Regions from separate parts of the Cellulomonas chengniuliangii genome, predicted to be linked through region 3. Evidence: riboswitches for the same ligand, from Rfam matches in the RefSeq annotation. Region 3 holds a riboswitch; each other region holds the start of a gene.
The links. Region 3 has a riboswitch for S-adenosylmethionine ahead of NP064_RS01290 (aminotransferase class V-fold PLP-dependent enzyme). Riboswitches for the same ligand answer to the same signal wherever they lie in the genome.
Positions count from the first base shown of each region.

Region 1: linked by a shared signal. The riboswitch ahead of NP064_RS00350 (methylenetetrahydrofolate reductase) and the one ahead of NP064_RS01290 (aminotransferase class V-fold PLP-dependent enzyme) in region 3 are both predicted to bind S-adenosylmethionine.
Region 2: linked by a shared signal. The riboswitch ahead of NP064_RS02915 (NADPH-dependent FMN reductase) and the one ahead of NP064_RS01290 (aminotransferase class V-fold PLP-dependent enzyme) in region 3 are both predicted to bind S-adenosylmethionine.

Region 1 covers NZ_CP101988.1:73,041-77,517, reverse strand. The annotation lists gene hrpA (ATP-dependent RNA helicase HrpA) at 1-1,014, shown strand, start outside; gene NP064_RS00360 (hypothetical protein) at 1,126-1,338, shown strand; gene NP064_RS00355 (DNA-3-methyladenine glycosylase I) at 1,380-2,006, shown strand; SAM riboswitch class I at 2,114-2,211, shown strand; gene NP064_RS00350 (methylenetetrahydrofolate reductase) at 2,279-3,334, shown strand; gene metE (5-methyltetrahydropteroyltriglutamate--homocysteine S-methyltransferase) at 3,331-4,477, shown strand, end outside.
Region 2 covers NZ_CP101988.1:614,017-618,493, forward strand. The annotation lists gene rlmB (23S rRNA (guanosine(2251)-2'-O)-methyltransferase RlmB) at 1-903, shown strand, start outside; gene NP064_RS02910 (flavin reductase family protein) at 1,007-1,594, opposite strand; gene NP064_RS02915 (NADPH-dependent FMN reductase) at 1,591-2,163, opposite strand; SAM riboswitch class IV at 2,268-2,389, opposite strand; gene NP064_RS02920 (LLM class flavin-dependent oxidoreductase) at 2,914-4,233, shown strand; gene NP064_RS16735 (ABC transporter permease subunit) at 4,230-4,477, shown strand, end outside.
Region 3 covers NZ_CP101988.1:273,333-277,809, reverse strand. The annotation lists gene NP064_RS01295 (hypothetical protein) at 1-206, shown strand, start outside; gene NP064_RS01290 (aminotransferase class V-fold PLP-dependent enzyme) at 243-1,652, opposite strand; SAM riboswitch class IV at 1,694-1,807, opposite strand; SAM riboswitch class I at 1,926-2,028, shown strand; partial or broken gene NP064_RS01285 (DUF1737 domain-containing protein) at 2,033-2,233, shown strand; gene NP064_RS01280 (rhodanese-like domain-containing protein) at 2,263-2,691, shown strand; gene NP064_RS01275 (O-succinylhomoserine sulfhydrylase) at 2,688-3,989, shown strand; gene NP064_RS01270 (hypothetical protein) at 3,973-4,470, opposite strand.

The DNA of each region.
Region 1 (4,477 bases), 200 kb from region 3:
GCCGATCCCGCCTCCGCGAGCCCCGACGCCTCACGCGCCGTGACGCCTGCCCCGGGCTCGGCGCCCTCGGCCGCCCCACCGTCCCCCGGCATCCCCGAGCGCACCGGCCTGACCACCTGGCCGGACACGCTGCCCGACGGCGCCCTGCCTCTGACCGTCGAGACGTCTGGCCCTGGCGGCCTGCGGGTGCGCGGCTACCCGGCGCTGGTCGAGGAGCCGGACGGGACCGTCGCGCTGCGAGTGATGGCAGATCCGGCGACCCAGGTCGTCGAGCACCGCCGCGGCCTGCGCCGGCTGCTGCTGCGCGAGACGGCCCTGGCGACGCCCCGCGTGACCACCCGCTGGTCGGGGCAGCAGGCGCTCACCCTGGCCGCGAGCCCGTACCCGAGCACCGACGCGCTGGTGGCCGACGTGCAGCTCGCCGCGGTGGACCACCTGCTGGCCGAGCACCTGGCCGGGCGGCCGGCCACCGAGGTCCGCACGGCCGACGCCTACGCCACTCTGCGGGCTGCCGTGCGGGAGCAGATCGAGGACACGGTGCACCGCATCGTCACCGACCTGGTGGCGGTGCTCGGCGCGGCGCGGGAGCTCGACGCTGAGGTGCGCGGCTCGAGCAGCCTGGCCCTGCTGGCCACGTTGCAGGACGTCCGCGAGCAGGCGGCCCGCCTGGTGCACGTCGGGTTCGTCGCCGAGGTGGGCGCCGCGCGGCTCCCACACCTGGCCCGGTACCTGCGCGCGGCCCGGCACCGGTTGGCCAAGGCGGCCGGCAATCCCGATCGCGACGCCTCCCTGGCGTGGACCGTCGCCGAGCTGACCCGTGAGCACGCGGCCGCCGTCTCGCGGGCCGAGGCCACGGCCGCCCACGCGCAGGCCGTCGACCCTGACCGGCGGGCGGCGCTCGAGGCGGTGCGGTGGATGATCGAGGAGCTCCGGGTCTCCCTGTTCGCGCAGCAACTCGGCACGGACGGGCCGGTCAGCGAGAAGCGCATCCGCAAGGCCCTCGCCGAGGCCTGACGGCCGCGTGCTGGGAGCCGGCAGAGCCCACCGGGCGAAACTTGGCGGCCCTCCGGGTGAGGTTGCGTGGCGACGCTCCCACACCTTCTTCCTCCGCACTACAGTGCCCGCATGACGACCCGGCCGAACCGCGACGACGCGGACCGAGAGGCACTTGACGGCGTCTCCGGGTCGAGCCCTGCTCCGCCGACCGAGGAGATCCTCATCGCCGTGCACGACGGCCTAGCCAAGGTGCCGGCCGGGTCTCCGCATGCGTGGTTCGAGGTGCCCCGGCAGCGCACCTCCGCCGCCGCGCCCAAGATGGGACGCCGCCGCACCTCCTGAGCGCCGGTCGGCTCGTCAGTGGGGCGCCGCAGAATGGCGCCATGCCCTCCGACACCGCGCCGCCGTCTGGGACGCCCCTCGCCGCGCGGCGCTGCTTCGGCGACGGCAACCCGCTGTACGAGGAGTACCACGACACGGAATGGGGCCGTCCGGTGCACGGCGACCGCGCCCTGTTCGAGCGGGTCGCGCTCGAGAGCTTCCAGTCGGGCTTGGCGTGGATCACCGTGCTGCGCAAGCGGCCGGCGTTCCGGGAGGCCTTCGCCGACTTCGACGCGGGTGTCGTCGCCCGCTACGGCGAGGCGGACGTCGCCCGGCTGCTGGCGGACGCGGGGATCATCCGCAACCGGGCCAAGATCGAGGCGACGATCGCCAACGCCCGCGCGGTGCTGGCGCTGGCGGAGTCCGGCCGCTCGCTCGACGAGGTCTTCTGGTCCCACGCCCCGGACCGCTCCGCGCACGTGCGCCCGCAGGCCTGGGAGGACGTGCCGCCCGTGACCGCGGAGTCGCGCGCCCTGGCCCGCGAGCTCAAGTCGCTGGGCTTCCGGTTCATAGGCCCGACCACCGCGTACGCCGCGATGCAGGCGTGCGGCCTGGTGGACGACCACCTCGCGGGATGCCCGGTCGTCGTGGCGTCGAGGGCGCCCGGTCCGACCGCTCCGACGCGATAAAATCAGGAGGTAGCGGGAGGACCGTTCCGAAGCGGTCGTGCTGGGATCCGCAATATCTCGGCCCGTGAGAAGCGTTGCCCACATGGCGATATCGCCCTATCATTGCGTCACCATCCAGAGCGGCCGAGAGACCTGGCTCGACGACGCCGCAGCAACCCCCCTCGTTCATCGCGGGTGTGGGTGCTTCCGCCAGGGTCGATGGAGCTGACCATGACCTGCATGGATCGTTGTCGTCCCGTGGCTGTGCCGCGCCCGAGCCACCGAGGCGCGCGGTGAGCGCGGCGCCCGAGGCGTGGCCCGACGACCCGGTCGAGGCCGCCACTCGTGACCACCTCGCGGTGGTGGACCGCCCGACGGTGTCGTTCGAGCTCTACCCGCCGCGCAACCCGGACGCGGCGCCGCGACTGTGGGAGACGATCCAGGCGCTGAGCTCGGCGCGCCCCGACTTCGTCTCGGTGACCTACGGCGTCGAGGGCAAGACCCGGGACACCACCCGCCGCCTGGTGCGCCGCCTGCTGCGGGAGACGGCGCTCAACCCGATCGCGCACCTGACCTGCGTGGGGACCTCCCGCGCGGAGGTCATCGAGGTCGTCGAGGAGTTCCTCGACGAGGGCGTCCGCTCGTTCCTCGCCCTGCGCGGGGACCCGCCGCCCCACCAGTCGGACTGGAGCCCGCACCCGGACGGCCTGCGCACTGCCGCGGAGCTTGTCGCCCTGCTCCGGCAGATCGAGGCCCGGCGGCGGGCCCAGAGCCCGGCGCAGGCGGTGCGGGCCACGGTCCGCCCCTTGTCGGTGGCCGTCGCGGCCTTCCCCCGCGGCAACGCGCCCGTCGGCAGCACCCGGGAGCAGGACATCGCCGCGCTGCTCGACAAGCAGTGCGCGGGGGCCGACTTCGCCATCTCGCAGGTGTTCTACGACCCGGCGTCGTACCTCGGCATGGTCGCGGAGGCCCGGCGGGCGGGGGTCACCATCCCGATCATCCCGGGCATCATCCCCACCACGGACCCGGGCCGGCTGCTCCGGCTCGAGGCGCTCACCGGCGTGCAGGTCCCCCGCGACCTCCTGGCCCGCCTCGAGTCGGTGGACGACGAGGTGGCACGCCACCGGATCGGCATCCGGGCGGGCGTCGACCTGGTCAACGCCGTCCTGGACGGCGGGGCGCCCGGCGTCCACATCTACACCTTCAACACCCACCATGCCGCGCTCGACCTGCTCGAGGGCGCACATCTCGGCGGAGGGGCCACCGGCCCCGGCGCCCGGCCTGCTGCCGACGGGCCGCAGGCCACCACCACCCAGGCCGATCACCAGACCTCGAGGGGCTCAGCATGACCACGAACGACACGACCGCCACGCCGGAGTTCCCGGCCGGCACCGTCCTCGGCTACCCCCGCATCGGGCCGCGCCGCGAGCTCAAGAAGGCCATCGAGGCCTTCTGGGCCGGGCGCACCGACGCCGCCGAGGTCGAGGCCGTCGCGGCCGACCTGCGCCGTCGCACCCGCACCCGCCTCGCCGAGCTGGGGCTGCGCACCGACCTGCCCGCCATCCCGTCCGCCTTCTCGTTCTACGACCAGGTGCTCGACGCGACGGCGCTGCTGGGCGCCGTGCCCGCGCGGTTCGCCGACCTGGTGGGCGACGACGGACGCCTGGACCTGGCCGGGTACTCCACGGTCGCCCGCGGCCGCGGCGAGGACCTGCCGCTCGAGATGACCAAGTGGTTCGACACGAACTACCACTACCTGGTGCCGGAGATCGGCCCCGAGACCGAGTTCCGCTACGCGAGCGACCGCCCGGTGCGCGAGTTCGCCGAGGGCCTGGCCGACGGCGTGCTGACCCGGCCCGTGATCGTCGGCCCGGTGACGTACCTGGCCCTGGCCAAGCCGACCGAGGGCGCTCCGGAGGGCTTCTCCCCGATCGACCGGCTCGCGGACGTGCTGCCCGTGTACGCGGAGCTGCTGCGCGACCTGCGCGCCGCGGGAGCCACCTGGGTGCAGCTCGACGAGCCCGCCCTGGTCTCCGACTCCGTCGACGCCACTCCCGAGCAACTGCACGCCGCCGTCGCGGAGGCCTACCGCGCGCTCGCCACCCAGATCCCGGCCGACGAGCGCCCCGCGATCCTCGTCGCCGCGCCCTACGGTGACCTCGGGGAGGCCCTGCCACTGCTGGCCGCCACGGACATCGAGGGCATCGCGCTCGACCTGGTGCGGGGCGCCCTGCCCGCTGAGCCCGTGCCCGGCCTGGCCGGCAAGGTCGTGGTCGGCGGCGTGATCGACGGCCACAACGTCTGGCGGGCCGACCTGGGCCGCGCCCTCGACCGCCTCGAGTCCCTGCGCGGTATCGCGGGCGCCGAGGCGACCGTCGCCGCCGGCACGTCCACGTCGCTGTTCCACGTGCCGCACGACGTCGAGGACGAGCCTGCGCTCGACCCCACGCTGCGCTCGTGGCTGGCTTTCGCCGACCAGAAGGTCGCCGAGG
Region 2 (4,477 bases), 340 kb from region 3:
CCCAAGGCCGAGGAGCGCCCCTACCACCCGGCCGCGAAGCGCAAGGCCGCTGCCGAGCGCCGCGGCCCGGTGAGCGGAGGCGCGCCGAACCGCATGGGACGCACCTCGCGGAGCGCCGCAGGCACCCGCGGGGGCAAGGGCGTCAGCGCCACCCACGAGATCGTGTCCGGCCGGAACTCGGTGGTCGAGGCGCTCCGCGCCGAGATCCCCGTCCAGACGGTGTACTTCGCCACCCGCATCGAGGCTGACGACCGCACCCGCGAGATCCTGCAGATCGCCACCGGCCGCGGCTACCCGCTGCTCGAGGTCACCAAGCCCGAGCTCGACCGGCTCACCGACGGCTCGGTGCACCAGGGCGTCGCCATCCAGGTGCCGCCGTACCAGTACGGCGATGCCGACGACCTCCTCGACGCGGCCGCTCTGCTCGACCAGGCCCCGCTCATCGTGGCGCTGGACGGCGTGACCGACCCGCGCAACCTCGGCGCGGTGCTGCGGTCCGCAGGCGCGTTCGGCGCGCACGGCGTCGTCGTCCCGGAGCGCCGGTCCGCGAGCGTGACCGCCGCCGCGTGGAAGGTCTCCGCCGGCGCCGCCGCCCGCGTCCCGGTCTCCAAGGTCACGAACCTGACGCGCACCCTCGAGACCTACCGCAAGGCCGGCTGCTTCATCATCGGCCTGGACGGCGGCGGGGACACCCCGGTCGCCGACCTGCCGTTCGCCGCCGACCCGTTGGTCGTCGTGGTCGGCTCCGAGGGCAAGGGCCTCTCGCGCCTGGTCCGGGAGCACTGCGACGCGATCGTGTCGATCCCGATCACCTCGACGACGGAGTCGCTCAACGCCGGCGTCGCCGCGGGGATCGCGCTGTACGAGATCGCCCGGCAGCGTGGGGCTGCCCAGCAGGGCTGACCTGCGCGGGCCTCGCAGCGGGGCGGCGCCCCGAGCACAGCAGGACCCCGACGCCCGGGCCGGCCAGCGACGATCCGTCGAGGCCGGCCCGGGCGTCCGCACATCAGATCTCATAGTGGTCCGCGAGCTGGGTGTACGCCCGGTCGTGGTAGACCAGCGGACCTCCCTCGGCGCTCGTGTCCGAGGTGATCGCCTGGACGGTCACCAGGTGGCTGTCGCCCACCGCGATGCGCTCGAGCACCCGCCCGTGCACCCACGTCCGACTCCCGGTGAGCACGGGCTCCCCGCCGGCGAGCCGGATGTGCTCGGTGCCCGCGAACCGGTCGATCCCGTGCGTGGCGAACCGCGTCGAGAGGTCGGCCTGGCCGTCGCCCAGGAAGTTGACCACCACAGTGGCGGCCCTGGCGAGCGCTGGCCAGCTCGAGGACGTCGACGCGATCGAGAACGCCAGCACCGGCGGGGCGGCCGACACCGAGATCACCGACGTCGCGGTGAACCCCACCGGGAGCCCGGTGCGCGGGTCCGCGAGCGTGACGACCGCGACCCCGGCCGGGTGGCGGCGGAACACCTGCTTGTACTGGTCCGGGGACAGGTGCGGCTCGTCATGGGCCCGGACGGGAGCCGCCGGGCGGGCCTCAGCGAGGCCCCGCGTCCCGGCGCACTGTGCGCGCACCGGCGTGTCGGCGGTCATGCGCGGACCGCCGCTGCGTCGAGCAGCGGGCCATGGGCGTCCACCCAGGTCGCGACCACCTCGTCCAGGTCGGCGAGCTGGGCCTCCGTGAGCGCGAGCGCGCGGGTGGGGACGCTGGCCCCCAGCTCGACGAGCAGCGGCCGCAGATGCACCTCCCCGGCCAGGGAATGCGCGGGACTCCCCGAGACGACGAGCGGCACGGCGACGACGCCGCGCAGGCCGTCTGCCCCGTACAGGTCGAGGAAGGCCTTCAGCAGCCCGGTGTAGCTGGCCTTGTAGACGGGGGTGGCGACCACCGCGACGTGCGCGGACGCCAGCCGGCGCAGCGCGTCGTCGACGGCCGGCCGGGTCGCCGCGAAGAGCTCGGGCGCCAGGTCCGCGAGGTCCACGGTGGGGGTGAGCCCGCCGCCGAGCCGTTGGGCGATCGCCCGGGACAGCGACTCGGCGGCGACCCGGGTGCGGGACCCGGGTCGCGGGTTGCCGACGACGGGGAGGACGTGGAGTCGGGAGCGCGACGCGCTCGACGCGTCGGTCGCAGGGGTGGTCGGGGTGACGGCTGACGTGGTCATCTGATGGTCCTCGGATGTGCCGACGGATCCGTGCGCGGCGTCGCCCTCCACCCGGCTCGACGCAGACCGAGGAGGAGCGGGACGACCGCGCAGGTCGTCGAGGTCGATCACGCTTGCCGTGTCCCTCAACACGGCCAGGTCGTCTCCCGGAGCACCCCGCCGTGACGCTGGGGTTGCTGGCCAGCAAGCCGGGGCTGTGCTCGTGCGAGCGCTGGCACTCAAGACCTCGGCAAGTTGTAGCACGCCGTCTTCGCGACGGGCGACCGGTGTCTCACCACACGACCCGAAACGCCCCATCTGTTGACGGCCCGTCGACGTTCGCCCTAACGTCCGTCGCGTGAGCACCTCCACGAACCGCCGCCACGGCCTGAGCGATGTCGTCTTCGCTGCCGTCGCGCGCTGTCGCTGTTGTTGACGCTCGTCTGCTGATCTCCGGAACGGCAGGCGGGGTCCAGGTCCCGCACGCGCCCGGATCCCCGCCCGACAGCGGCTCACACCCTCCCCGCCCTCGCGTCTGACGACGCTCGGTGGGCGAGCCGAGGCTCATGCCGCCCGCGCTCAGCCGCACCGCCACCGCCGGCGCGCGCACGTCCGGCCCCTGGGCTCCGGCCCGCACCGCCCTCCCACGCCGCCGCTGTGCGCGGTCGCGTCAGGGCGCGCCCTTCCCCAATCCCGCATCCGCGAACGCGCCGTGCCCCGTGCTGCCAGCAGCCGGCCGCGCTGGATGCCGCCCGTGGTCGAGGAGACCCCATGTCGCACCCACCTGTCCCGCTGTCCGTGCTGGACCTGAGCCCGGTCTCGTCCGGGAGCACCCCGGCCGACGCGCTGCGCCGCACGCTCGACCTGGCCCAGGCGGCCGAGCGAGCGGGGTACCAGCGGTACTGGCTCGCCGAGCACCACCTCAACCCGGGGGTGGCCGGCGCCAGCCCTGCCGTGGTCGCCGCCCTCGTCGCGCAGGCCACCACGGCCATCCGCGTCGGCTCGGCGGCCGTGATCCTGGGCAACTACTCCCCGCTGCAGGTCGCCGAGCAGTGGGGGACCATCGCCGCGCTGCACCCGGGGCGGGTGGACCTGGGGATCGGCCGCTCGGGCATCGGTCGATCGGGCGGCGCGGGCCGTCCAGGCGCCACGCCCCCCGGGCGGGCGGACGCCGGAGGGGTGGCCCCCGCCGAGCAGTCGCCCCCGGCGCCGGCTGGCGCCCCGGTCACGCCGGTTCCCGGTGATGCGGGGAGGTGGCAGGTCGTGGACGGGGTGGTGATCCCGCCGGTCCGGCCCACGGCCTACGACCCCGCGCGGCTCGCACTCCAGGCCCGCCTGCTCGGGCGCGCCCCCGGCGACGGGGACGGGTTCGGCGCCGATGTGCGGGACATCCTCGCGTTCTTCGCGGGCACGTACCGGGCGCCCGAGGGGCGGCCCGTCGCAGTGACCCCCGCCGAGGGCACGGATGTGCAGCTGTGGGTGCACGGGTCCAGCGCGGGGCCGAGCGCTCAGCTCGCCGGCGAGCTCGGCCTGCCGTACGGCGCGAACTACCACGTCGCGCCCGCGACGCTCCTGGAGTCGGTGGCGGCGTACCGGGCGGCCTTCACGCCGTCCGCTGACTTCCCGGAGCCCTACGTCATCGTCTCGGTGGACGTCGTGGTCGGGGCCGACGACCAGGCAGCGCGGGCGCTCGCGGCCGGCTACGGGCCGTGGGTGCAGTCGATCCGCAGCGGCCACGGCGCCATCCCGTACCCGGACGTCCACGAGGCCCGCGCGATCCAGGCGGGCTGGGCGCCGGAGGACCACGCGGCCGTGCGCGACCGCACCGAGACCCGGCTCGTGGGCTCGCCGCAGACGGTCGTCACCCGTCTTGCGGCACTGCAGCGCCTCACTGGCGCGGACGAGCTGCTCGTCACCACGGTGACGCACCGCCACGAGGACAGGGTCCGCAGCTACGAGCTGCTGGCGGAGGCGTGGGCCGCGCAGGCGACGCCGGCCGTCGCGCACGTCGAGCACCAGCACGCGGACGCGCTCGACGCGGCCGCCACCGCGGCCACCACGGAGCTGCTGCGCGCGGCGGCACGGTCATGACCGTGCAGACGCGGCCCGTCGGGTCGGCAGGGGTGGCGGACCTCGAGGTGCGCTACGTGCACCAGAGCGACCCACTGGTCCGCCCGCTGCTGGACGACCTTGCCCGGGAGTACGCCGACCGGTACGAGAGCCTGCGGGAGACGATCGCCGACGACCTGTCCCGGTACCCGGCCGAGGAGTTCGCCGGCCCTGACGGCGCCCTGGTGCTGCTGCTCTCCGACGGCGCGCCCGTCGCCGGCGGCGC
Region 3 (4,477 bases):
TCCTCGGCGCCGTCAGCATCCTGGTGAACCCGGTGCTGCTGTGCTCGATCGCCGCGATCGTCGTGTCCGGGCTCGGGCTGCAGCGGGCCGGCCAGATGACCCAGTTCGGGTACGCGCCGGTTGGGCGCAAGCAGGCGATCGGGGGCCTGGTGCTAGGCGCCGTCGGCCTCATCGCGTCGATCACCCTCAAGGGCGGGATGCTCTAGCGGGGATCGTCACGCGACCCCCGGCCACCCCAGACATCAGTCGACCGCGGGACCGCAGGCCTGCGCGGCCGTGGCGGTGAGCGAGTCCAGGCCCTGCACGGCCAGCAGCGGACGGGTGTCGTCGACCACCGTCCAGCACCCGTCGACCACCTCGTAGCGGGCCCGCGGCCCAGCCTTCAGGTAGGCCGCCAGCCCAGCGATCAACCGGTCCACAGCCTCCCCGGGCGTCCCGACGCCCACCGAGGCGCGGATGGCCCCGCTGCTGGCGCCTAGGCGCGAGAGCAGCGGGTGGGCGCAGAACCGCCCGTCCCGCACCCCGATGCCGTACTCGGCCGCCAGGAACGCGGCGACAAGCCCGGGGTCGTGCCCCGCCACCGTGAACGTCACGACGCCCACCGGGTCGTGGGAGTCCGGCCAGATCCGCACGACCTCAACGCCGTCGAGCGTCTCGAGCCCTTCGACGAGCCGGGCGCGCAGCACCTCCTCGTGGGCGGCGAGGGCGCCATCGGGCAGGGCCGCGAGCGCGTCGCACGCCTCGGCGAGGGCGACCGCGCCGATGACGTTGGGCGACCCGGCCTCATGGCGGGCGGGCGCCGGCTGCCAGAGCGTGCGATCGGTCCGGACGTCGCGCACCGCGCCTCCCCCTGCGAGGTACGGCGTGCCGACGTCCAGCCAGTCGCGCCGCCCGACCAGCACACCGGCGCCGAACGGCGCGTACGCCTTGTGGCCCGAGAACGCCAGGTAGTCGACGCCGCTGTCCTCCAGGGAGAACCGGCGGTGCGGGATGAGCTGGGCGCCATCCACGGCCACCCGGGCGCCCGCTGCGTGGGCGATCCGCACGACGTCGCCGATCGGCAGCGCCTCGCCCGTGACGTTGGACGCGCCGGTCACCGTGACCAGGGCGTACGGGCGGGCGGCGAGCTCGACGGCGATGGCGTCCAGGGTGCCGGCGACGGTGTCGGCGATGGCCAGCACCGTCGCGTCCAGGCCCAGCCCGTGCGTCCAGGGCAGCAGGTTGGCGTGGTGCTCCACGTCCAGGACGAGCACCCGGCCGGGCGTCCCGTCCGGCGCCGCGGGCACCACCCCGGCCAGGAGGTTCAGCGAGTCGGTGGTGTTGCGCGTGATGATCGTGACGTCGTCCTCACGGGCGCCCACGAACCGGGCCACTGCCTGGCGCGACGCCTCGTACAGCGCCGTGGACACCTGCGAGAGATACCCGGCCCCGCGGTGCACCGACGCGTAGAGCGGCAGCACCTCGGCCACCCGCGTGGCGACGCGCTCCAGCGCGGGGGCGCTCGCGGCGTAGTCGAGGTTGGCGTAGGTGCGGGAGGTGCCGTCGACGAGCGGCACCTGGGTGGCGGCCCCCGCGACCGCGAGCAGCGGCAGGTGCTCGGTCGAGGCGGCCTCGTCCAGGCACGAGATGGACTCGGTGGCGAGAGACTTCATGACACTCCTCCGACAACTGTGGGGGGGAGCTGTCGAGCCAACCCCCGCGCTTGTCGTGCACGACAAGCGCACGACCTGGTCGTCACCCGGGGCACCCCACCGCGGAGGAGGGTTGCCGGCCAGCAAGCCGGGGCTGTGCGCTGGCACTCATGACCTGATCTCCAAGATAAGCACGCGGTCCCGCACCGGTGCCATCAGGCGCGACGATCGTCTCGGATCGTGAGCCGCTTGTCCGGCACCTGGAATGAAACCCGGCTACGGCGTACTCTCGCAGGACCATCCAGAGCGGCCGAGAGATCTGGCTCGATGACGCCGCAGCAACCCGCGCGCACCCCCCGGTGCCGGTCGAGGGTGCTACCGCCAGGACCGATGGAGGCGACATGACCACACCCGAAACCGTCCCCGGCACGACCGGTGACAAGCCCGCACGCCACCGCTACCGGCTGCTCACCGGGCCGGACGACAGCACCTTCTGCGAGCGGGTGAGCGCGGCGCTGGCCGAGGGGTACGTGCTGCACGGCTCCCCCGCCGCCACGTTCGACGGCGAGCGTGTCATCGTCGCGCAGGCCGTTGTGCTCCCCACGCCCCAGCAGCCCGAGACGAGGCTCGTATGAGCGCCCACGAGTACGCCGGAGACCTGACCCCTCGCGAGGCGTGGGACCTGCTAGCCGCCGACGAGCACGCCGTGCTGGTGGACGTGCGCACCGACGCCGAGTGGCGATTCGTGGGCGTCCCCGACGTCAGCCCGCTCGGCCAGGGCGTCGCCTTCATCGAGTGGTCCCGCTACCCCAGCGGGCAGGTCAACCCCGACTTCCTGGACGAGCTGGCCCGCACCGGGCTGACCCCCGGCGACGGCCGGCCGGTGCTGTTCCTGTGCCGCTCGGGCGCCCGGTCCATCGGCGCCGCGACAGCCGCCACCGCGGCCGGGTACGGCCCCGCGTACAACGTGCTCGAGGGCTTCGAGGGCGGGCTCGACGAGCACGGGCACCGCGGCATCGAGGGCTGGCGCGCCGCCGGCCTGCCGTGGCGGCAGCCATGAGCGCCTCCGCTCCGGGCGACGAGCCGCGCGACGAACCGGGCGCCGGCCGCCGGCGCGTCCCCGGCCCGGGCGACTGGGACGCCCGCACCGTCTCCCGCGACACCCTGCGCCCCGACACGCTCGCGGTGCGCGGCGGGCTCGTGCGCTCGCAGTTCAACGAGACGTCCGAGGCGCTGTACCTCACCCAGGGGTACGTGTACGAGCGCGCCGCCGACGCCGAGGCCGCCTTCGCCGGAGAGTCCGACCGGTTCCTGTACTCCCGGTACGGCAACCCCACCGTCTCCACGTTCGAGGAGCGGCTGCGCCTGATCGACGGCGCCGAGGCCGCCTACGCCACGGCGTCCGGCATGTCCGCGGTGTTCACCTCGCTCGCCGCACTGGTCGGATCCGGATCGCGGATCGTGGCCGCGCGCGCCCTGTTCGGCAACACCGTGACGATCTTCGATGAGCTGTTCGCCCGCTGGGGCGTGCGCACCGACTACGTGGACGGCCACGTGCTGTCGCAGTGGGAGGAGGCGCTGTCGACCCCCGCGGACGTGGTGTTCTTCGAGACGCCGTCCAACCCCATGCAGGACCTCGTCGACATCGCCGCCGTCACGCGGCTGGCCCACGCCGCCGGGGCCACCGTCGTGGTGGACAACGTGTTCGCGACGCCGGTGTTCTCCCGCCCGCTCGACCTGGGCGCCGATGTCGTCGTGTATTCCGCGACCAAGCACATCGACGGGCAGGGCCGTGTGCTGGGCGGCGCGATCCTCGGCTCGGACGAGTACATCCACGGGCCGGTGCAGACCCTGATCCGCAACACCGGGCCGTCGCTGAGCCCGTTCAACGCGTGGGTGCTGCTCAAGGGCCTGGAGACGATGTCGCTGCGGGTGCGCCACCAGGCCGCCTCCGCGCTGCAGGTCGCCACCTGGCTCGAGCAGCAGCCCGGCATTGCGCAGGTCCGCTACCCGTTCCTGCCGTCCCACCCGCAGCACGCGCTCGCGCTCCAGCAGCAGACCGGCGGCGGCACCGTCGTCACCCTGAACCTCGCCGTGCCGGAGGGCGCCACGCCCGACGTCGCCAAGAAGCTCACCTTCGGGGTGCTCGACTCGCTGCGCATCGTCGACATCTCCAACAACCTCGGCGACGCGAAGTCCCTGGTCACGCACCCCGCCACGACCACGCACCGCAAGCTCGGCCCCGCAGGCCGCGCCAAGGTCGGCATCGCGGAGTCCACGGTGCGGCTGTCCATCGGGCTCGAGGACCCGCTGGACCTCATCGACGACCTGGCGCAGGCCCTCAGCCAGCTCGGCTGACGGCCGCCAGCAGACCCGCCGAGCCCGCCAGCGGGATGACGTAGGCGCCGTCCGCGCCGACCTCCTGCGCGAGCCGCGCCGCCGCCGCGTGCACCTGGTCGGCCGTCGTCACCACCCGGGTGGCCGCGGCCGGCCACACGACGCCCGCCATCGCGTCGAGGCACGCGAGCTGGGCCGACTTGGCCCGGGCGGCGGCGTCGTCGGCGACGACCACCACCTCGACGTCCAGCAGCACCGCGACGTCCCCGCGGCTCCGGCCCACGGCGGCGACCTCGTCCTCGACCTCGGCGACGAGGGCGGCCACCGCGGCCCGATCGGGGGCGTCGGCGGAGAAGCCCACCCGCACCACGTCCGCGCGGGCGGCGGCGAGCAGCGTGACGGCGTCCGAGCCGGTGTCGCCGCGGAACACCACGGGCGCACGCCCGTCCGGAGCCATGGCGGGGGTGGCGTGCAGGGGGCGGGCGAGCGTGGCTGTCGTCACGAGCTTG